Regions from separate parts of the Geodermatophilus sp. SYSU D01176 genome, predicted to be linked through region 3. Evidence: predicted binding sites of a transcription regulator. Region 3 holds the regulator's gene; each other region holds the start of a gene.
What was found. The regulator LexA, encoded in region 3, represses DNA repair genes until DNA is damaged. The targets are predictions, from matches to a motif close to TCGAACANNTGTTCGA.
Positions count from the first base shown of each region.

Region 1: ACI78Z_RS11715 (replicative DNA helicase) is a predicted target of LexA. The motif match lies at 2,618-2,633, and genes of this name have one in related genera.
Region 2: ACI78Z_RS11355 (aldose 1-epimerase family protein) is a predicted target of LexA. The motif match lies at 2,877-2,892, and genes of this name have one in related genera.

Region 1 is NZ_JBJGYN010000018.1:5,146-11,855, forward strand. Features, by position in the region: gene ACI78Z_RS11715 (replicative DNA helicase) at 1-2,521, opposite strand, end outside; gene rplI (50S ribosomal protein L9) at 3,091-3,546, opposite strand; gene rpsR (30S ribosomal protein S18) at 3,549-3,785, opposite strand; gene ACI78Z_RS11730 (single-stranded DNA-binding protein) at 3,872-4,351, opposite strand; gene rpsF (30S ribosomal protein S6) at 4,354-4,641, opposite strand; gene ACI78Z_RS11740 (deoxyribonuclease IV) at 4,849-5,661, shown strand; gene ACI78Z_RS11745 (glycosyltransferase family 87 protein) at 5,791-6,710, opposite strand, start outside.
Region 2 is NZ_JBJGYN010000017.1:19,542-26,251, forward strand. Features, by position in the region: gene ACI78Z_RS11335 (ABATE domain-containing protein) at 1-164, opposite strand, end outside; gene ACI78Z_RS11340 (MBL fold metallo-hydrolase) at 253-1,029, shown strand; gene ACI78Z_RS11345 (nuclear transport factor 2 family protein) at 1,698-2,084, opposite strand; gene ACI78Z_RS11350 (DUF1707 SHOCT-like domain-containing protein) at 2,155-2,601, opposite strand; gene ACI78Z_RS11355 (aldose 1-epimerase family protein) at 3,008-3,925, shown strand; gene ACI78Z_RS11360 (MOSC domain-containing protein) at 3,927-4,703, shown strand; gene ACI78Z_RS11365 (RNA-binding S4 domain-containing protein) at 4,706-4,921, shown strand; gene ACI78Z_RS11370 (pyridoxal phosphate-dependent aminotransferase) at 5,070-6,257, shown strand; gene ACI78Z_RS11375 (nitrilase-related carbon-nitrogen hydrolase) at 6,297-6,710, shown strand, end outside.
Region 3 is NZ_JBJGYN010000005.1:49,828-56,537, reverse strand. Features, by position in the region: gene ACI78Z_RS04945 (vitamin B12-dependent ribonucleotide reductase) at 1-1,927, opposite strand, end outside; gene nrdR (transcriptional regulator NrdR) at 2,025-2,573, opposite strand; gene ACI78Z_RS04935 (hypothetical protein) at 2,965-3,633, opposite strand; gene ACI78Z_RS04930 (LysM peptidoglycan-binding domain-containing protein) at 3,759-4,379, opposite strand; gene lexA (transcriptional repressor LexA) at 4,675-5,478, shown strand; gene ACI78Z_RS04920 (hypothetical protein) at 5,557-6,549, opposite strand; gene ACI78Z_RS04915 (phosphatase PAP2 family protein) at 6,593-6,710, opposite strand, start outside.

The DNA.
Region 1 (6,710 bases), on a different contig from region 3:
ACATGTCCTCGCGGTGGATCATCATGACCATGTCGGCGTCCTGCTCGATACTGTTATGAGTTGCGATTCCATTGGCCACGAAGTTGTGCCCACCAAGAACTGTGGCGTCGTAGACCTCCTCCTCGGCCCCCTGCTGGATGGAGACGATCTCGTCCCACAGGACGTCGTTGACCGCCTGAATCTCGAGCTCGGCGTCGTCGAGGACAGCCGCGATCCGGCCGAGCCGCTCACGACTGGGGGCGTGCTTCCACATCGCGCTGCCGTTGAAGGCCGAGCCCATGGCGGCGGCGAACGCCCGGTGGCTCATGCCCTTCTCCTCCAGCACCGCTCGCACGCGTTCCCACACCTGCACGGGCACCGTGTCGCCGTTGGGGTTACCCGACAGCTCCCGGACGATCTCCAACAGCCGCTCCGCCGCTGAGCCTCGGGCGCCGTGGACACCGATCTCGCCGAGGAACCGGCGCTGGTCGTCGCAGCCGCTGATGTCGAGCGTCCACCCGTCCCGGTAGCCGGACTTCTGCACCCGACGGATGCGGCAGGAGATGCCGAAGCGCAGCAGCAACCGCGAGAGGTCGTCGACGAGCTGGCGGCTGGTCGACGCGTAGTAGACCCGGCCGCCACGGCCGTTCTTGTTCACCGTGACGGAACCGTCGGTGGCCCACAGGTGGCGCAGGAAGAGCGCGATCTGCTTCTTGGGTAGCGAGAACACCGCCTGGGGCACGAACTTCTCGTGGCTGCGCAACCCGCAGAGGCCGAGCTCGTCGAGCCAGGCGGCGACCGGGTTCCGGCGACCGTGGGTCAACGGGAAAGGGGCACGCAGCCGCAGCGTGGTGCAGCGGGCGGCGGCGTAGTCATCCCGCACGGCCACGACGCCGAAGTGCAGCGCTGCGGTGGTGACCGCGCGCAGGTTCTCCTCGTCGATGGAGGCGTAGCGCAGCGGCTGGCGCTTCACGAAGCTGCCGTCACCGATCAGGTGGGCCAGCAGGACCACCTTCTCGTCCTCCCAGACCGTCATCCGGTCCGGCGCCGGCACGTGCCGCGGCACGGCGATGCGATCGCCAGGAGCCAGCTCCCCGAGCGGACGGAAGCCGTCGTAGGTCAGGAACGGGTGGTTGGCCGTCGCCCGGATCGTCTTGCCCGACGAGGTCGTCAGCTGCAGCACCGGCTTGCGGCCGGTGGAGAAGACGTGGGTGAGGTGCCGGCGGACGTAGCGCAGGTTGTCGTCCAGGGCCCACACGGGGACGTCGGTCGCCCCGCTCTCGAAGAGCTCGCCCATCGTCGTCTCGGCTCCGGTGTCGGCCCGCAGGACGCGGGTCTCGGCTGGCAGGCACCCCGACTCGCGGAGATCGGACAGCATCGGCTTCTTGTCCTGACGCTGCTCGGATCCACGGTTCAGCTGCGACATCGCGATGACGGGCACCTCGAGCTCCTTCGCCAGCAGCTTGAGGGCGCGGGAGAACTCCGAGACCTCCTGCTGGCGGCTCTCGACGCGCTTGCCGGACGTCATGAGCTGGAGGTAGTCGATGACCACGAGCTTGAGGTCGTTGCGCTGCTTGAGCCGCCGCGCCTTCGCCCGGATCTCCATCATCGTCATGTTGGGGGAGTCGTCGATGTAGAGCGGCGCGTCGGCGATCTCGCCCATCCGGCGGGCGAGCTTCGACCAGTCCTCGTCCGACAGGGTGCCGGCGCGCATGTGGTGCAGCGGCACCTTGGCCTCGGCCGAGAGCAATCGCATGGTGATCTCGTGCTTGCTCATTTCCAGCGAGAAGATGCACGTCGCCAAATGGTGTTTCACAGTGGCAGATCGCGCAATGTCAAGTCCCAGGGTACTTTTGCCCACTCCAGGCCTGGCCGCAATGACCACCATTTGTCCGGCTTGGAGACCGTTCGTCAGTTCGTCGAGGTCGCGGATGCCGGTGGGGACGCCGCGGGCCGTGCCGCCGCGGGACGCGATGGCGTCCAGCTCGTCCATCGTCGGCTGCAGGACGTCCTCGAGGCGCGAGTAGTCCTCGCTCATGCGCTTCTCGGTGACGTCGTAGATCTCCTGCTGGGCGCGGTCGACGATGTCGTCGACGTCGCCCTTCCCGCCGGCCGCGCCGTAGCCGAGCTGCACGACACGGGTGCCGGCCTCGACCAGCCGCCGGAGCACCGCCTGCTCGGCCACGATCGCGGCGTAGTAGCCGGCGTTGGCCGCCGTCGGCGTCGACTGGATCAGGGTGTGCAGGTAGACCGCGCCGCCCATCTTCGACAGCTGGTCGGTGCGGTTGAGCTCGGCCGCGACGGTGATGGCGTCGGCCGGCTCGCCCCGCCCGTACAGGTCGAGGATGCAGTCGAAGATCACCTGGTGCGCCGGCCGGTAGAAGTCCGGGCCCGCCAGCACCTCGACGACGTCGGCGATCGCGTCCTTGCTCAGCAGCATGCCGCCGAGCACCGACTGCTCCGCCGCGACGTCCTGCGGCGGCTGCCGGTCGTACTGCGGCGCCGTCGGGGTCGGTCGGCTGAAGTCGTCGGCCACCGCCACGGAGGTCCTCCATCCACTCACGGCGCACCCGCGCACAGGCCCCGGCGGGATCGCCGGGGCCTGGTGGGGGAAGCACCAGTACGCTGCACACCTGTCTCGAACGTGTGTTCGAGGTCTTCCTACCCCGGGGCACCGACAGTTCGGGCGGTCGCGGGGTCGAGGAGGACGTTAGGAAGTGCGGACGGACCAGTCCAACACCGGTGTGGGCGCGCTTCTGCACAACTTGTGGACAAGTCGGTGGACAGGGACGTGTCGACATGTGGAGACAGCGGGGGACGCCGTGGCGGCGTCCCCCGTATCCCGCCGCTGACCAGGGAGGAGACGACCCACCGGGTGTGGACGGGAGAAATTCCGGAGAAATCCGGGTGTCGCCCCCCGGCGTGTCGGAGGGGCGGGCGCAGGCGTCCCAGCGGTCACACGTCCACAGGTCGACACACCCGCACCGATCCGCCGCGAGGGCCGGGCCGAGCCAGGCGACCTGACGGCCCCAGGAACGCCGTGAGGGGCGCCGGACCGGAGTCCGGCGCCCCTCACGGGCGACTGTCCCCTCCAGGAGCGGGGGGAGCCTGTCAGCCGGGGACGACCTCGATGGTCAGCTGCGAGGTGACCTCCGGGTGCACGCGCACGGTCACCGTGTGCTGGCCGGTGGTCTTGATGCTGCTGGGCAGCTCCACCCGGCGCCGGTCGAGCGCGGGGCCGCCGGCGGCGGTCACGGCGTTGACGACGTCGGCGGTGGTGATGCGGCCGAACAGGCGGCCACCCTCACCGGCGCGCGCCGGCACCCGGACGGTCAGGCCGGACAGGCGCCCGGCCACGGCCTGCGCCTCCTCGAGCGACCGGACCTCGCGGGCGGCACGCGCCCGGCGCAGCGACTGGACCTGCTTCTCGGCACCGCGGGTGGCCTGGATGGCCAGGCCGCGGGGCAGGAGGTAGTTGCGGGCGTACCCGCCCTTGACCTCCACCGTGTCACCGGAGGACCCGAGACCGGTGACCTCCTGCGTCAGGATCAGCTTCTGGGTGCTCATGGTCAGCGCGCCGTCGAGGTGTAGGGCAGCAGGGCCATCTCACGGCTGTTCTTGACGGCCGTGGCGACGTCCCGCTGGTGCTGGCTGCAGTTGCCGCTCACGCGGCGGGCACGGATCTTGCCGCGGTCGGAGATGAACTTCCGCAGCAGCGTCGTGTCCTTGTAGTCGACGTAGGTCGCCTTGTCCTTGCAGAACTGGCAGACCTTCTTCTTGGGCTTGCGAACGGGGGGCTTGGCCACCGGGGTTCTCCAGAGAGTGAGGGGATGGAACGGCCCCCTCCCAGTCCCGCCCCGGAGGGCGAGAGGTGGGAGGACGGGGGCCTTTCTCAGAAGGGGGGCTCGTCGGACGGCGGGGCCGGGGTCGACCACGGGTCGCTGGACCCGCCGCCACCACCGAAGCCGCCACCGCCACCGCCGCCGAAACCGCCACCGCCCTCGCCACGGGAGGCCTTGGTGACCTTCGCGGTGGCGTAGCGGAGCGACGGGCCGATCTCGTCGACCTCGAGCTCGACGACGGTGCGCTTCTCGCCTTCCTTGGTCTCGAACGACCGCTGCTTGAGCCGGCCGGAGACGATCACCCGCGACCCGCGGGTCAGGGACTCGGCGACGTTCTCCGCCGCCTGCCGCCAGACGTTGCAGCGCAGGAAGAGCGCCTCGCCGTCCTTCCACTCCTGCGACTGGCGGTCGAAGGTCCGCGGCGTGGAGGCCACGGTGAAGTTGGCCACCGCGGCACCGGAGGGCGTGAAGCGCAGCTCCGGGTCCGACGTGAGGTTGCCGATGACGGTGATGACGGTCTCGCCGGCCATCGTCAGTGGACCTCGGGCCGCATCAGCTTCGTGCGCAGGACCGACTCGTTGAGGTTCAGCTGCCGGTCGAGCTCGGCCACCGCGGCGGGCGTGGCCTGGATGTCAACGACGGCGTAGATGCCCTCGACCTGCTTCTTGATCTCGTAGGCGAGCCGGCGGCGGCCCCAGATCTCGGTCTTCACGGTGCCACCGGAGTTGGTGACGACGGTGAGGAACCGGTCGAGGGAGGGAGCGATCGTGCGCTCCTCCAGGTCGGGGTCGAGGATGACCATCAGTTCGTAGTGACGCACGGAGAACCCCACCTCCTCTGGTCTGAGCGGCTGCAGGAGGTCTGCAGCAGGAGGGTCGTACACGCGTCGCGCGCCCCGCCCGGTGACGGCCACCGGTGGAACGCGCTCGGACCAGCCTACCAGCGCCGACAGCGAGCGCCGCCGCCGTCCACAGGTGCCGGCCGAGCAGGGCGGAACTCCGTCGGATGCCCGCCGTAGGGTCGCGGGGTGCCTGCTCACCCGATCGGCGTACACGTCGGACCCGGCCTGACCGAGGACAACGAGCTCGACGCCGGCGGCCCCCTGGCCCGCGCCGCGGAGATGGACGCCGACGGCGTCCAGGTCTTCCTGGCCGACCCGCAGGGCTGGACCGCGCCCAAGCCGCGCCCGGACGCCGCCGACCTGCTGGCCAGCGACGTGAAGGTCGTCGTCCACGCGCCCTACGTGCTCAACGTGGCGACGACGAACAACCGCATCCGCATCCCCAGCCGCAAGCTGCTGGCCGCGCACGCGAAGGCGGCCGCCGCGGTCGGGGCGGTGGGCATGGTGGTGCACGGCGGGCACGTGCTGGCCAAGGACGACCCGGCCGCCGGCGTCGCCAACTGGCGGAAGACCTTCGCCCGGCAGGCCGAGGACGGCGGCTTCCCCGTCCCGCTGCTCATCGAGAACACCGCCGGCGGCGGCAACGCCATGGCCCGCGAGCTGGACGCGCTGGCCCGGCTGTGGGATGCCGTGGGCGAGTTCGGCGCGGGCTTCGTGCTCGACACCTGCCACGCGTGGGCCGCCGGCTGGGACCTCGCCACCGCGGTGGACGACGTCCGCGCGATCACCGGCCGCGTCGACCTGGTGCACCTCAACAACAGCCGCGACCCGCAGGGCTCGAGCCGCGACCGGCACGCCCCGCTGACCGACGGCGAGATCCCGACGGAGCTGCTGGTCGAGGTCGCCCGGGCGGCCGACTGCCCTCTCGTCCTGGAGACGCCGGGAGACGCCGCCGGCCACGCCGAGGAGATCACCCTGCTCCGGCAGGCACTCGGCTGACGGACCACCGTTGTTCCACGTGGAGCACGGGACAGGGTGACGGTCCGGCGTCGTAGGGGACGGCACACAGCCGGGGTGGACCGGTCGCGGGGGCCCGGAGGGTCCCCCGGCCGGGACACGGGCAGCGGCTCAGCTCAGGTCGGGGACGGCACCTGGCCGCGGTGTGACCCGGAGGGTCACCACGTCCGGGGCGCCGTCCAGCGGGCCTCCGGCGGGGTCGTCGACGCCGGGCCAGCTGGTGCGGACGACGTCGTCGTCCGGCCGCCGCACCTCCCGGACGACGAGCACCATGAGCGCCACCAGGACGGCGTCGCGCACCAGGACGGCGAGGAAGAACCACTCCACCTCGACGCCGCGGTTCGCGGTGCCGAGGTAGTAGAGCATCGTCATCACCCACACCAGCGCCTCGCTGACCTGCCAGACCAGCAGCGAGCGCCACCGCGGCCGGGCCAGCACCGCCAGCGGCAGCAGCCAGAGCGCGTACTGCGGGCTGTAGACCTTGTTCAGCAGCAGGAAGGCGGCCACCAGCAGGAACGCCACCTGTGCCACCCGCGGGCGCACCGGTGCGGTGAGCACCAGCCAGGCGACCCCGGCGGCGAACGCGATCAGCAGCACGGCCACCACCGCGTTGAGCACCGACGGCGTCTCGCCCTCGGCGAGCGCCCCGTCGAGGACGCGGTTGTCGGTGCCTGTCAGCAGGATGTTCCAGATCGACTCGGGGTTGGCGGGGCGCTGCCGGCTGAAGGCGAAGAACCAGCCCCAGTTCTCCGGGGCCACCAGGGCCACCGGCAGGTTGACCAGCAGCCACGCCCCGACCGCCGCGAGCGCCGTCCGCAGCCAGGTCCGCAGCGCACCGGCCCGCAGGCACAGCAGGAACAGCGCGCCCAGCACGAGCACCGGGTAGAGCTTCGCGGCCACGCCGAGGCCGAACAGGGCCCCGGCGAGCACCGGGCGCTCCCGCGCCCACGCCCACATGCCCAGGGTGGTCAGCGCGACGGCCAGCAGGTCCCAGTTGTTGAACGCGTACACGAGCAGCACCGGGGACAGCG
Region 2 (6,710 bases), on a different contig from region 3:
GCCAGCCACTCCGTCGCGGCCGCAGGCGTGCCCAGCAGCTCGAGGAACTGACCTCCCGGCAACGCCACGGCGCTGTTGGCGAAATCCAGGGCAAGGTGCTGCTCGGCACCCGGCGCCGGCGGCAGGGCGCGATGCGCGGACTCGGCGGTCACGGCCTCCAACATGGTTCTCATGGTACGCCTTGCGATCTCCCGTGAGAAACGTCTACCGTCACCTCACGGAATATCCGACCCATACCCGTGAGGTGTCACCTTGACCGACGTCCGTTCCACCGCCGGCCCCATCCCCATCCCCGTCCGGGTCCTCAGCGGCCCGACCACCCTCACCGAGTACGGGGGCCTGCGGTTCCTCACGGACCCGACCTTCGACGCTCCCGGCGAGTACCCGCTGGGCCCGGGCCTGGTGCTGACCAAGACCGCTCCCTGCCCGGTCGGCCCGGCCGACATCGGCGCCGTCGACGCGGTGCTGCTGTCCCATGACCAGCACCCGGACAACCTCGACAACGCCGGCCGGGAGCTACTGGCCGACGTGCCGCTCACGCTCACGACGCCCAGCGGTGCCGAGCGCCTCGGTGGCACCGCCCGCGGCCTCGCCCCGTGGGACACCGTCGAGCTGCCCCGTCCCGACGGAGGGACCGTGACGGTGACGGCCGCTCCCGCCCAGCACGGCCCCGAGGGTTGCGAGCCGGTCACCGGCGAGGTGATCGGCTTCGTCCTGACCGCCGCGGACCTGCCCACCGTCTACGTCAGCGGCGACAACGCCTCGTTGGACCTCGTCCGGGAGATCGCCGACCGCGTGGGCCCGGTCGACACCGCGGTCCTCTTCGCCGGCGCCGCCCGCACTCCGTTCTTCGACGGCGCGCTGGTGACCATCGACGGCACCCAGGCTGTCGAGGCCGCGCAGATCCTCGGCGCCCGCCGGGTCGTGGCCGCCCACTGCGACAGCTGGGGCCACTTCACCGAGAGCCGCGACGACGTCGCCGCCGCCTTCACCGCGGCAGGGCTGGCCGACCGACTGCAGCCCGCCTAGGTCTACCTCAGAGCCGGGCAGCCGACCCGCCGCGCGGCCGATCGCGGATTGAGCGGGTCGCGCCCTGCTGTCGTTCACTCTTCGCCGCGCCGACGTACAGCAGCCAGTGTCATCGCCGGGTCTGACACTTCCGGCGGTCCCAAGCCGGCCGGCGTCCGGCCCGACGCCACAGAGCCGCCGGGTTCCGGCCGTGCGCTCCTCGCCGGCCCTCAGCTTCCCGCGCACGCCGCCGTCGAGGTGCACCGCAGACCGTCTCAGCCTCGGGGTTTCGAATCTGGATGCGACCGACTGGTGCTTCGGCTCGCCGACGAGATGCGCGCCCCTACGGTCACAGGACGCTGAGGCCTGTCCTGCGACTGCCCGCGGCGGCGGCGCCAGGCGCAGTTCGCCCAAGCGCAGCGCTGCCGGTCCCGTGCGGGAACGGCCGGATCGTTGTCGGGATGCGGTCGTACGGTCGCGACCATGAACCCCAGGACGACCGGGCCCGAATGCGGACCGTCGACGGCACAACCGCCCAACGACACCGACACCTCGCTCGGGTCCGCGTCGAACGCGGACACCGTCCCGGATGGGGAATCGCCCAGTGACGCTCCGTCAACTCCCCCCTCGCCCACACCACAGCGAGCCGGTCCCCGACGGGGGCCGGCTCGCTGCATCCGGGGTCCCGCTCAGGCTGTGCCGCCGCGCTCCTGCACGAAGGCCGCGGAGTCGTAGTAGGTGCGGACGCCGGTGAGCCGGTCCTCGTCGCCCTCGATGACGGTCACCCCGCGGTACCGGAAGGGCTTGCCGCTGCGCAGAGTGCCGGTCGAGGTCCACTCGAGGGCGGCGCTCTCCTCGCCGACGATGCTGTGCGTGAACGTGGTCTCCAGGTCGCCGAAGACGTTGCGGTAGTCCTCCCAGAAGGTCCTCGCGCCGTCCTTGCCGCTGGCCTGGTGGTGCTCGTCGAGCTTGACCAGCTCGGCGTCGTCCCCCGTGAGGTCCAGCATCGGCTGGACGTCGCGGTCGCTGTCGATCCGGTGCAGGGCGTCGGTGAAGCGCTCGGTCATCGTGTGCATCGGTCCCCCGGTCCTCCGGTGTGGGTGGTCGGCATCGCTGTACCCACTCCAGCGATTCGCCACCCGCACGTCAGGTGAGCCGGCGCCGGACCTCGTCGGGGCCGCGGCGGCCGAGCGTCTGGGCGAGCAGCACCGCCCCCCACGGGCCGATGACCCAGATCGGCCAGAAGTAGCGGAACTCGCCCGAGCCGATGACCGTAGCGGCCCAGACGGTGAGGACGATGACAGCGGTCACGGCCCAGTTCCGCCAGGCCGCCTGGCGCGACGGCCCTCCGCTCCAGCCGCACGCGGGCACGCGGTGGACGGCACCATGGCGGACCGGCGCGGGCTGCGCGGCCGGGCGTGGGAGGTCGGCGGTGAGCGCCTCGAGCTCGCCGTAGGTGCGGGCGGCGTAGGCGCGGGCCAGTCGCTCGTCGTACTCGGCGACGGTGAGCCGCCCGGCGCTCATCTGCTCACCGAGCAGGGTGGCGACGGCCGCGCGGTCGGCGTCGGCGGCGCGCAGGTGCGGCTCGGGCATCGGGGTGGCCTCCTCGGGTCGGGGCTCCAGTCTGGGTCGGGGGCGCGGCCCGGCGGTACTGACGGACGTCACCGGTTCCACGTGGAACGCGTCAGTACGGTCGGGGCGTGCTCGCCGGGCCGGAGGCCGCCGCGCGGGACCGGGGCTGGACGACGCTGCGGCTGCAGACCGGTCCGCGGCAGCCGGAGGCCGTCGCGCTGTACGAGGGCGCGGCTACCGGCCGATCGCCGGGTTCGGCGCCTGTGCCGGGGCGGACGACGGCGACTCCCCCTTCTACGAGCGGGTGCTCGACCCGTCCTGACCTCATCGGGCGAGATCGGCGATCTCGGCCGGTCGCGGGGCTCCAGCCGTGCGAGACCGCCGATCTCGCCGTTGGTGGAGGGCCGTCGTGTGGTGGGGTGGGCCCATGAGCGCTACCTGGCCCGCGACCGAGCCCACCGAGGTCGAGATCGCCTCCGGCGACGCGCGGCTGGTGGTCGACCTGCGTGGCGGTGCGATGCGCACGCTGACCGCCGGCGACCGCGAGCTCCTCGACGGCTACGCCGCAGGCACGGTGCCGGGCGCCAGCCGCGGCCGCGTGCTGCTGCCCTGGCCCAACCGGATCCGCGACGGCCGCTGGAGCTGGGACGGCCGGGACCTGCAGCTGGAGCTGGCCGGCCCGGACAAGCCCACCGCCATGCACGGGCTGGTCGGCTGGCAGCCGTGGGCGGTGCTCGAGCAGTCCGGCGACGCGGTCACCGTCGGCACCGTCGTCGAGGCCCGGTCCGGCTACCCGTTCCGGCTCGCCGCGGCGATCGACCACGTGCTCGGACCGGAGCGTCTCACCGTGACGATGCGGGTCCGCAACGCCGGCTCCGAGCCCGCTCCCTTCGGTGCCGGCTTCCACCCCTACCTGGCCGTCGGGGCGCAGGAGGACGGCGGCATCGCCGACGCCGAGCTCGAGCTGCCCGCGCGCACCGAGCTGGTGGTGGACGACGGCGGGCTCCCGACGGGGGAGCGGCGTCCCCTCGACGGGACGGCCGGCCGGATCGGGGACCGCGCCTTCGACACCCCGGTCACCGACCTCGACCGCGACGCCGACGGCTGGGCGCGGGTCCGGCTGCGCAGCGCGGCGCTGGGCACCCTGGAGCTCGCCGTCGACCCGTCGTGGCCGTGGCTGCAGGTCTTCACCGGCGACACGCTGCAGCCCGGGCAGCGCCGGCGCAGTGTCGCGGTGGAGCCGATGACCTGTCCGCCCAACGCGCTGGCCGACCACGTCGACCTCGTCGTCCTCGAGCCGGGTGCGGAGTGGGCCGGCACCTGGACGCTGGGCTGGAACGGCTGACGTGCAGGTCGCCGAGCTGTGGCGCTACCCGGTCAAGTCGCTGCAGGGGGAGCGGCTGACCGGCGTCGACGTCGGTCACGAGGGTCTGGCCGGCGACCGGCAGTGGGCGCTGTTCGACGTCGTGACCGGCTACGGGCTCACCGCCCGGCGGGTGCCGGACCTGCTGTTCCTCACCGGCCGGCTGCGCCCCGACGGCCGCGCCGAGGTGGTGCTGCCGGACGGGCGCCTCACGGCCGACGACGCCGTGCTGTCGGACTGGCTGGGCCGGGCGGTGGCGCTGCGGGCCGCGGCGGACGCGCCCGGCGAGCGGCTGTACGAGAACCCCACCGAGGTCGGGGAGGCCGGCGACGACGCTGGCCCCTCTGCAGGAGCCCAGCGCGAGCTTGCGAGCGATGGGGGGCAGAGGGGTCCTTCTCGGGACGCCTTCCCCGGTGCCCGCGGCGCCTTCCACGACAGCTCCCGCACCCGCGTCTCGCTGGTCTCCACCGGCACGCTGGGCGCCTGGGACCGGCGCCGGTTCCGCGCCAACGTCGTCCTCGACGGGGCGGGGGAGGACGCGCTGGTCGGGCAGCGCGTGTGGCTGGGCGGCGCCGGGCTGGACGTCGTCAAGCAGGTGGACCGCTGCGTCATGGTCACCCGGCCGCAGCCCGGCGGGATCGGCCGGGACACCGGCGTCCTCAAGACCATCCACCGCGAGCGGGGCGGGTGCCTGGCGGTCGGCGCGCTGGTCACCCGCCCGAGCTCCGTCGCGGTCGGCGACGAGCTGGGCGGGTGGTGAGCGTGCGCACCGTGCATCTGCGGCCCGGCGAGGAGTCCATCCGGCTCGGTCAGCTGCTCAAGCTGGTGGACGCCGTCCCGACCGGTGCGCAGGTCAAGGACGTGCTGCTCACCGGCGCGGTCCGGGTGAACGGCGAGCCCGAGGAGCGGCGCGGCCGGCAGGTCCGGCGCGGGGACGTGGTGCAGATCGAGGGCATGGAGGACGTGCGCGTCGGCTGACTCCGGCGATCTCCGCGGAAGTCGCCGAGGGGAGCGCGGGGCGGGCCGAGGCGCGGAGGCGGACCAGTGTCCCTGGCGGTTCACTCCGGCGGTTTCCGCGGAAACCGCCGAGGGGCGCGGTTCCACGTGGAACTGACAGGCTGACCCCATGACCCGCGCGCCGTACCTGTCGGCCCGCCTGCAGGGCTTCGGGACGACGGTCTTCGCCGAGATGAGCGCGCTCGCCGTCGCCACGGGCTCGATCAACCTCGGTCAGGGCTTCCCCGACTACCCGGGCCCGCCCGAGGTGCTCGACGTCGCCCGCGCGGCCATCGGCACCGCGCACGACCAGTACCCGCCGGGCCCGGGCATCCCGGAGCTGCGGCACACGGTCGCCGAGCACGTGCAGCGCTTCGGCGGCCACGCCTACGACGCCGACAGCGAGGTGCTGGTGACCGCCGGCGCCACCGAGGCGCTGACCGCCGCGTTGCTGGCGTTGCTCGAGCCCGGCGACGAGGTCGTCCTCTTCGAGCCGATGTACGACAGCTACGCCGCCGGGATCGCGATGGCCGGCGGGGTCGCCCGGCCCGTGCCGCTGCGGCCCCCGGCGTCCGGCGCCGGCCCGTGGACCTTCGACGCCGCCGAGCTGCGGGCCGTGGTCACGCCGCGGGCGCGGCTGCTGCTGCTCAACACCCCGCACAACCCCACCGGGAAGGTGTTCACCCGCGCGGAGCTCGGCATCCTGGCCGCGCTGGCGATGGAGCACGAGCTGCTGGTCCTGGCCGACGAGGTGTACGAGCACCTGGTCTTCTCGGGCAGCCGGCACGCCTCGCTGGCCACCGTGCCCGGCATGCGCGAGCGCACCCTCGTGGTGAGCAGCGCCGGCAAGACCTTCAACGTCACCGGCTGGAAGATCGGCTGGATCTGCGGGCCGGCCCCGCTGGTGTCCGCCGTCCGCACGGCCAAGCAGTTCCTCACCTACGTGAACGGGGGGCCGTTCCAGCCGGCGGTCGCGGCCGGGCTGCGGCTGCCCGACGCGTACTTCACCGGCATCGCCCGCGACCTGGAGGACCGCCGCGACCTCCTGGTGGAGGGCCTGACCGCCGCGGGGCTGCCCGTGGTGTGCCCGGAGGCGACGTACTTCGCGACGGTCGACGTCCGGCCGGTGCAGCCCGACGGGGACGGTCTGGCCTTCTGCCGGTCGCTGCCCGAGCGTGCCGGTGTGGTCGCCGTCCCGACCGTGGTCTTCTACTCCGCGCAGCACGCACACCTGGGCCGTCACCTGGTGCGCTTCGCGTTCTGCAAGGGTGACGCGGTGCTGGGCGAGGCGGTCGAGCGACTGGGCAGGATGGCCTGAGCGGCGATCCCCGCGGGGATCGCGGGGGAGGAGGGGTCGATGAGGTTCGCGGTGGTGCAGCACGACATCGTCTGGGAGGACCGGGCGGCGAACTTCGCCCGGCTGGCGCCGCTGGTCGCCCGGGCCGTCGGTGCCGGGGCGGACTTCGTGCTGCTCAGCGAGACGTTCTCCACCGGCTTCTCCATGACGCCGGGCATCGGGGAGCCCGAGGGCGGCCCGTCGGCGCAGTTCCTGCAGGAGCGGGCGGCCGAGCACGGCGTCTGGGTGGCCGGGAGCTGCCCGGAGGTAGCCCCGGACGGCGACCTGCCCTACAACTCCTTCGTCCTGGCTGCGCCCGACGGGACGGTGCACCGCTACCGCAAGCTGCACCCGTTCACCCACGGCGGCGAGCACGAGCGCTTCCGGGCCGGGGAGAAGCCGGTGACCGTGGACGTCGGCGGCCTGCGGGTCACC
Region 3 (6,710 bases):
AGATGGCCCGCTCGCCCATCGCGCAGTCGAAGACCTCGTAGTGCTCCGGGCGCAGGCTCGGGGCGTCGACCACGTGGCCGTGCTCGGCGATGTACTCGACGATCGCCTCGATCTGCTCGTCCTGGTAGCCCAGGCTGCGCAGCGCCCGCGGGACCGTCTGGTTGACGATCTGCATGGACCCGCCGCCGACCAGCTTCTTGTACTTGACCAGCGAGAAGTCCGGCTCGATGCCGGTCGTGTCGCAGTCCATCATGAAGCCGATCGTGCCGGTGGGGGCCAGCACCGAGGCCTGCGCGTTGCGCCAGCCGTTGTCGGCGCCGATCTCCAGGCAGGACTGCCACTCGGCGGTCGCGGCCCTGAGCACGTCGGCGTCGTCGGCGCCGACCGGGCGGATGGCGTCGTTGGCCGCGGCGTGCTTGCGCATCACGCGGGCGTGGGCGTCGGCGTTGCGGGCGAAGCCCTCGTAGGCACCCACGATGCCGGCCAGCTCCGCCGAGCGGCGGTAGGCGGTGCCGGTCATCAGCGAGGTGATCGCCGCGGCCAGGGTCTGGCCGCCGCGCGAGTCGTACGCGTGACCGGTGGCCATGAGCAGCGCGCCGAGGTTGGCGTAGCCGATGCCCAGCTGCCGGTAGGCGCGGGTGGTCTCACCGATCGGGTCGGTCGGGAAGTCGGCGAAGCAGATCGAGATGTCCATCGCGGTGATGACCAGCTCGACGGCCTTCACGAAGGTCCGGGCGTCGAACGTGCCGTCGTCCTTGAGGAACTTCATGAGGTTCAGCGACGCCAGGTTGCACGAGCTGTTGTCCAGGCTCATGTACTCCGAGCAGGGGTTGGACGCGTTGATCCGCCCGGTCTCGGGGTTGGTGTGCCAGTCGTTGATCGTGTCGTCGTACTGGATGCCCGGGTCGGCGCACTCCCAGGCGGCCTGGGTGACCTTGCGGAAGAGGTCCCTGGCGTCGACGGTCTCGATCACCGAGCCGTCCATGCGGGCGCGCAGCCCGAAGTCCGTGCCGTCCTCCACCGCGCGCATGAACTCGTCGGAGACCCGGACGGAGTTGTTGGCGTTCTGGTACTGGACGCTGGTGATGTCCTTGCCGCCGAGGTCCATGTCGTACCCGGCGTCGCGGAGCGCGCGGATCTTGTCCTCCTCGCGCGCCTTGGTCTCGATGAACTCCTCGATGTCGGGGTGGTCGATGTCGAGGACGACCATCTTCGCGGCGCGGCGGGTGGCGCCACCGGACTTGATGGTGCCGGCGGAGGCGTCGGCGCCGCGCATGAAGCTGACCGGGCCCGAGGCGGTGCCACCGGAGGAGAGCAGCTCCTTGGAGGAGCGGATGCGGGAGAGGTTCAGGCCGGCGCCGGAGCCGCCCTTGAAGATCAGCCCCTCCTCCCGGTACCAGTTCAGGATCGAGTCCATCGTGTCGTCGACGGCGAGGATGAAGCAGGCGCTGACCTGCTGCGGGGCGCTGGTGCCGACGTTGAACCAGACGGGCGAGTTGAAGCTGAAGTACTGGTGCAGCAGCATCCAGGTCAGCTCGTGCTCGAAGACCTCCGCGTCGCCCTCGCTGGCGAAGTAGCCGTGCTCGCGGCCGGCCGCCCCGTAGGTGAGCACGACCCGGTCGATCAGCTGGCGCAGGCTGGTCTCGCGCTGCGGGGTGCCGACGGCGCCGCGGAAGTACTTCGTGGTGACGATGTTGGTGGCGTTGACGCTCCACTCGGCGGGGAACTCCACGCCGCGCTGCTCGAAGTTGATCGAGCCGTCCCGCCAGTTGGTCATGACGACGTCACGACGCTCCCAGGTCACCTCGTCGTACGGGTGCACCCCGGCGGTGGTGAAGACCCGCTTGACCTTCAGGCCCTTCCCCCTGGTCGGCGCCTTCGTGGCGCGACGCGTACGGCCCGTCAAGCGATCCTCGGTCTCGGTCACGGAGCTCTCCCTGTGTTGTGGGCGTTGCGGCGGCTGGGGAAGAGCCGCCTCTCGTTCTAGCGGGTGGTGCTGACGTTCTCGGCGGCAGCGGCGGGCGTCATCGACCGGGGCTGCCGTCGGGGGCGGCCTGGCCGCGCCCCCCACCCCGCCGGCGCACCGGCGGGTCCTGCATGCCAGGCAGCGGCGGGGTGCCGGCAGCGACGTGCCGGGCCCGCAGCTCGGTGATCTCCTTCTCGAAGTCCTCGAGCGAGGTGAAGGCGCGGTAGACGCTGGCGAAGCGCAGGTAGGCGACCTCGTCCAGCTCCCGCAGCGGCCGCAGGATGGCCAGCCCCACCTCGTGGCTGGGGACCTCCGCCGCGCCCGTGGCGCGGATCGCGTCCTCGACCTGCTGGGCGAGCTTCTGCAGCTGGTCCTCGTCGACCGGCCGGCCCTGGCAGGCCCGGCGGACGCCGGCCACGACCTTGCTGCGGTTGAACGGCTCGCTCACGCCGCTGCGCTTGACGACGGCGAGGACGGCCTCCTCCACCGTGGTGAAGCGCCGGCCGCACGCGGGACACGACCGGCGGCGGCGGGTGGTCGCCCCCTCGTCGGCCTCACGCGAGTCGATGACCCGGCTGTCGGCGTTGTGGCAGAAGGGACAGCGCACGACCGGTCCCCTCCCCTCGGGTGGTGTTCCGCCACGCGTCCGCCCGGTCGTCGCGGGGGTCACCGGAGCGGCCGGCGCGACGGAGCCGGGAGGCCGACTGTGGACCCTCCTGGGGACATCCGGTGGACGTCGTGGGGAGGACCTGAGGATCGGCCTGTGGACGGACTTACAGCGGTGCAACTACTAGATGTAGGGGAACCCTAGGTCCGGCTCCACTAGATCTGCAAGCCGGAACGCGAGGCGCGCCGTCCGTCGAGACGACTTCGTGACCACCGGCGCACAGCTGTCACACCCGCCCCGGCGACACGCCGCCGGCGGACGGTCACCGGTCGCGCGGTGGGGTGGCGGGGTGTAGTGCGGGGCGCCGCCGGAGGGGCGGAAGGGGGGCGCGTCAGCCGCGGACGGCCTCGTCGGGGCGCGCCAGCCGCGGGCGGGGCACGCGGTCACCGAGACGCAGTGGCCGGGTCAGGCAGTCGGCCTCGGTGGCGCGCGGCATGAGCACCGTCGCGTCGGCGGACACCTCGGCCCGGGCAGCCGGGCGCGGCGCCTCCTCCGGCTGCGGCAGCGCGTCGGCCGCGCGGTGGCGACCCGCCACGGCCGAGGCCCGGTGCCGGCCCGCCGTGCCGCCGTGGGCGGCGGGCATCTCCGCGGTCCCGTCCCCGCCGTGCCGGCGGCGGCGCCGCACCGCGGCCGGAGCCGACGCCGGGAGGACGCCGGCCACCCGCTGCTCGCGGGCGGCGGCCTCGCTCAGGGACACCGCCGGGACGGCCGTGGCCCCGGGGAGCAACTCCTCGCCGAGCGCGGCGAAGGGGCCCGCCCCGACGTCGGATGCCGGCGCCGGTGCGGGGTGGGGCTCCGGCAGGCGGACCTCGGCGAGGTCGGTCCAGGTCTCCCGGTCCCGCCCGTCGACGCTCACCCGCACCCACACCTCGCAGGAGCCGCCGCCGTCGTGACGCCACCCCAGGAGCGACCCCGGCCACCAGGCGCCGTCGAGGAAGACCTCGACGCTCTGCGACTGCTGGGTGAAGACGGCGGCCCGGCTGCCTGAGATCGCTGACACGGCTCCGACGGTAGATCGGCCTCCGACCACCGAGCGTCAGCGACTCGGCACGACGGGTTGACGAACATGGAGGCCTCGCCTTGTCGCTCCTCGACCCCGGCCACCCGTCCGGACCGCGCAGCCCGTCAGGGCAGGTGGAGGACCTGGCCGGGCACGACGACGGAGCCCTCGAGGTCGTTGAGCTCCTCGATGGCGTCGACCACCACCCGCACGTCCCGCTCGTCGCCGGCCACCTCGCCCGCGATCGACCACACCGTGTCGCCCGGCTCCACCACGACGCTGCTGCCGCCGGCCAGGCGCAGCCCCCCGTCGCCGCCGTCGAGGAGCGGCGGGATGAGCGAACCCAGGGCGACCGCGCCGCCCAGGGCCAGCGCGGTGACGAGCCGACGCCCCCGGCGGGTCAGCCGCACGGAGGCCGGCGCGGCGGTGCACCCACCGCGGACGGCTCCCGCCGCCGGGCCGGTCGGCACCGGCCGACCGCCGGGACGCGCCGGGTCGCGGCGCGTGCGGGTCACCTCGGCGGCGGGACCCGTGGCCCGGCGCTCCGGGGTCGCCGGACGGTCCGCCACCGGACGCAGGTGCCCGGCGACCCGTGGACCGGAGCCCGGCAGGGCGGTGCGCGCCGGCGGCCGCGCCGCGCGGGCGGGCCGGGCGGCGCGCCCCACGTCGCCCGAGGCGAGCAACGGCCGCCACGGCACCTGCACCGCCGCGTCGAACTCCAGCACGGCCTGCCGCACGCTCCCCATGACCCGTCCTCCTCGTCGTCCCGATCGGATCGAACACGCGTTCGATCGAACGTCCGTGCGATGTCTACCGCATCCCACCGACGAGGTCGACCCGACACCTCACCGAGGCGGTTCGAACACACGTTTGAACTCCCGGCCCCGAGGCGCTACCGTCCGATCAGCACCCGTCCACCGTCGCCCCGGAGGCGCCGGCGGAGCCGGGGGCCGGCAGGGGGCTCCGTCCAGGAGGCCCGGCCCGGCGCCCGGGCGGGTGTGGACACGAGGGCTGTGGCGGCACAGCCGGCGAGGAGGAGACGTGGCGGGCACGAGCGGGACGTCGGGCAGCGGCACCCGGGGCGGCGGCACCTCGTCGCGGCGGGCGTCCGGGAGCCGGACCGGCACGCCGGCGGCCGCACCGGAGCCGGCCGAGGCGGCGACGGTGCGCACCTTCCCCGACCGGGGCGAGACCGGGGACGGGCTCACCCAGCGCCAGCGGCGGGTGCTCGAGGTGATCCGGGACTCGATCGACCGCCGCGGCTACCCGCCCTCGGTGCGCGAGATCGGGGAGGCCGTCGGGCTGTCCTCGGCCTCCTCGGTGGCCCACCAGCTCAGCGTGCTGCAGAAGAAGGGCTGGCTGCGCCGCGACCCGAACCGCCCGCGCGCGCTCGACGTGCGCCTGCCCGGCGACGTTCCCGGCACCGCGGCGCCCACGGCGAGCGCACCGGCCGGCGGCGAGGAGACCCCCACCCCGACCTACGTCCCGCTCGTCGGCCGGATCGCCGCGGGTGGCCCGGTGCTGGCCGAGCAGGCGGTGGAGGACGTGTTCCCGCTCCCCCGCGAGCTGGTCGGCGAGGGCACGCTGTTCATGCTCAGGGTCACCGGCGACTCGATGGTCGAGGCAGCCATCTGCGACGGCGACTGGGTCGTCGTGCGCCAGCAGCCGACCGCCGAGAACGGCGAGATCGTCGCCGCGATGATCGACGGCGAGGCGACGGTGAAGACCTACAAGCGGCGCGACGGCCACGTCTGGCTGCTGCCGCACAACCCCGCGTACGAGCCCATCCCGGGTGACGACGCCACCGTCCTGGGCCGCGTCGTCACGGTGCTCCGCCGGGTCTGAGGAGGGACCTCCTCCCCGAGCCCTGCGCGTGCTCGGGAACGCCAGGAGGAAGCCGGAGGGCCGGTCGCCGGCGCGGCGTCAGTCGCGCCGGCGGAACAGCAGGCTGCCGAGCCAGACCAGCACGCCGGCCACCACGGCAGCGGCCAGGGCGGCCGCGACCGGGGGCGGTCCGTCGTCACCGCCGAGCAGGCCGGACAGCGATCCCTCCGCGGCTCGCGCCTCGGCGGACGGGCTCGACGGGGCCGCCGCGGCCGGCAGCGGGACCACGGTGACGTCGCTGGGCAGCCCCTCCCCCGCGACGACGAGCGCGGTGGAGTCCCCGGTGAAGCTCACCGCCTCGCCCTGGGCGGCCTCCGGCAGGGCGACCCGGCGGGGTTCGCCGGCCAGCGCTCCCGCGACGTCGGACCCGCTCAGCGGCCAGACGTAGGCGTCGGTGTAGGTGCGCAGCGCGACGTACCGCTCGTCGGGTGAGACCGCACCGCCGGTGACCATCAGCTGTCCGGCGCGGCCGACCGGCCCGCCCGGCGTCCCGGTCAGCACGAGGTCGACCCCACCCACCTCGGTGAGCCCGACGGTGCCGTCCTCCACCAGCGCCGACACCGGCCGGTACACCGCGCTGGCGCCCAGCACCTCCTTGGTGACCAGGTACGGCGTCCCGTCGGGGGCGAGCAGCAGGGCCTCGACGTCCCGCGGACCGTCCGGGTACGCCAGCCGGTAGACCGAGCTGCTCCCGTCGGCGTGCAGGGCGAGCAGGGCCACCGTCGTCCGGGTGCCGGTGTTGTCGCCGGTGTCGGCGAGCCAGACCGTCCCGTCGACGGCCAGGGCCATGTCCTCCGGGTCGTAGGGGTCCACCGGCGCGGAGTGCACCGTGACCACCGCGCAGGTCCGGTCGAGCACGTAGACGTCGAGCGAGTCGCCACCGTCGTTGTGCGCCAGCATCCGGTCGCCCACCTCGACCAGACCGGAGACCTCGGGCAGCCGGGGGTCGGTGAGCTGGCAGCGCACCACGGGCCCGGTCGGGTCGGCCGCCTGCGCGTACGCCGGCAGGGCGGCGCCGAGGACGAGCGTCACCGCGAGGCCGGTGCCCGCCGCCAGACGTCGCCCCCCGGCACCGCTACGCGGAGGACCGGCCTGCTCGGGCACCGGCCCAGCGTGACACCAGGACCGCGTCCAGCAGGTGAACCACGCCCAGCAGCAGGATGCCGACCGCCGCACCCACCACGGCGTCGGTG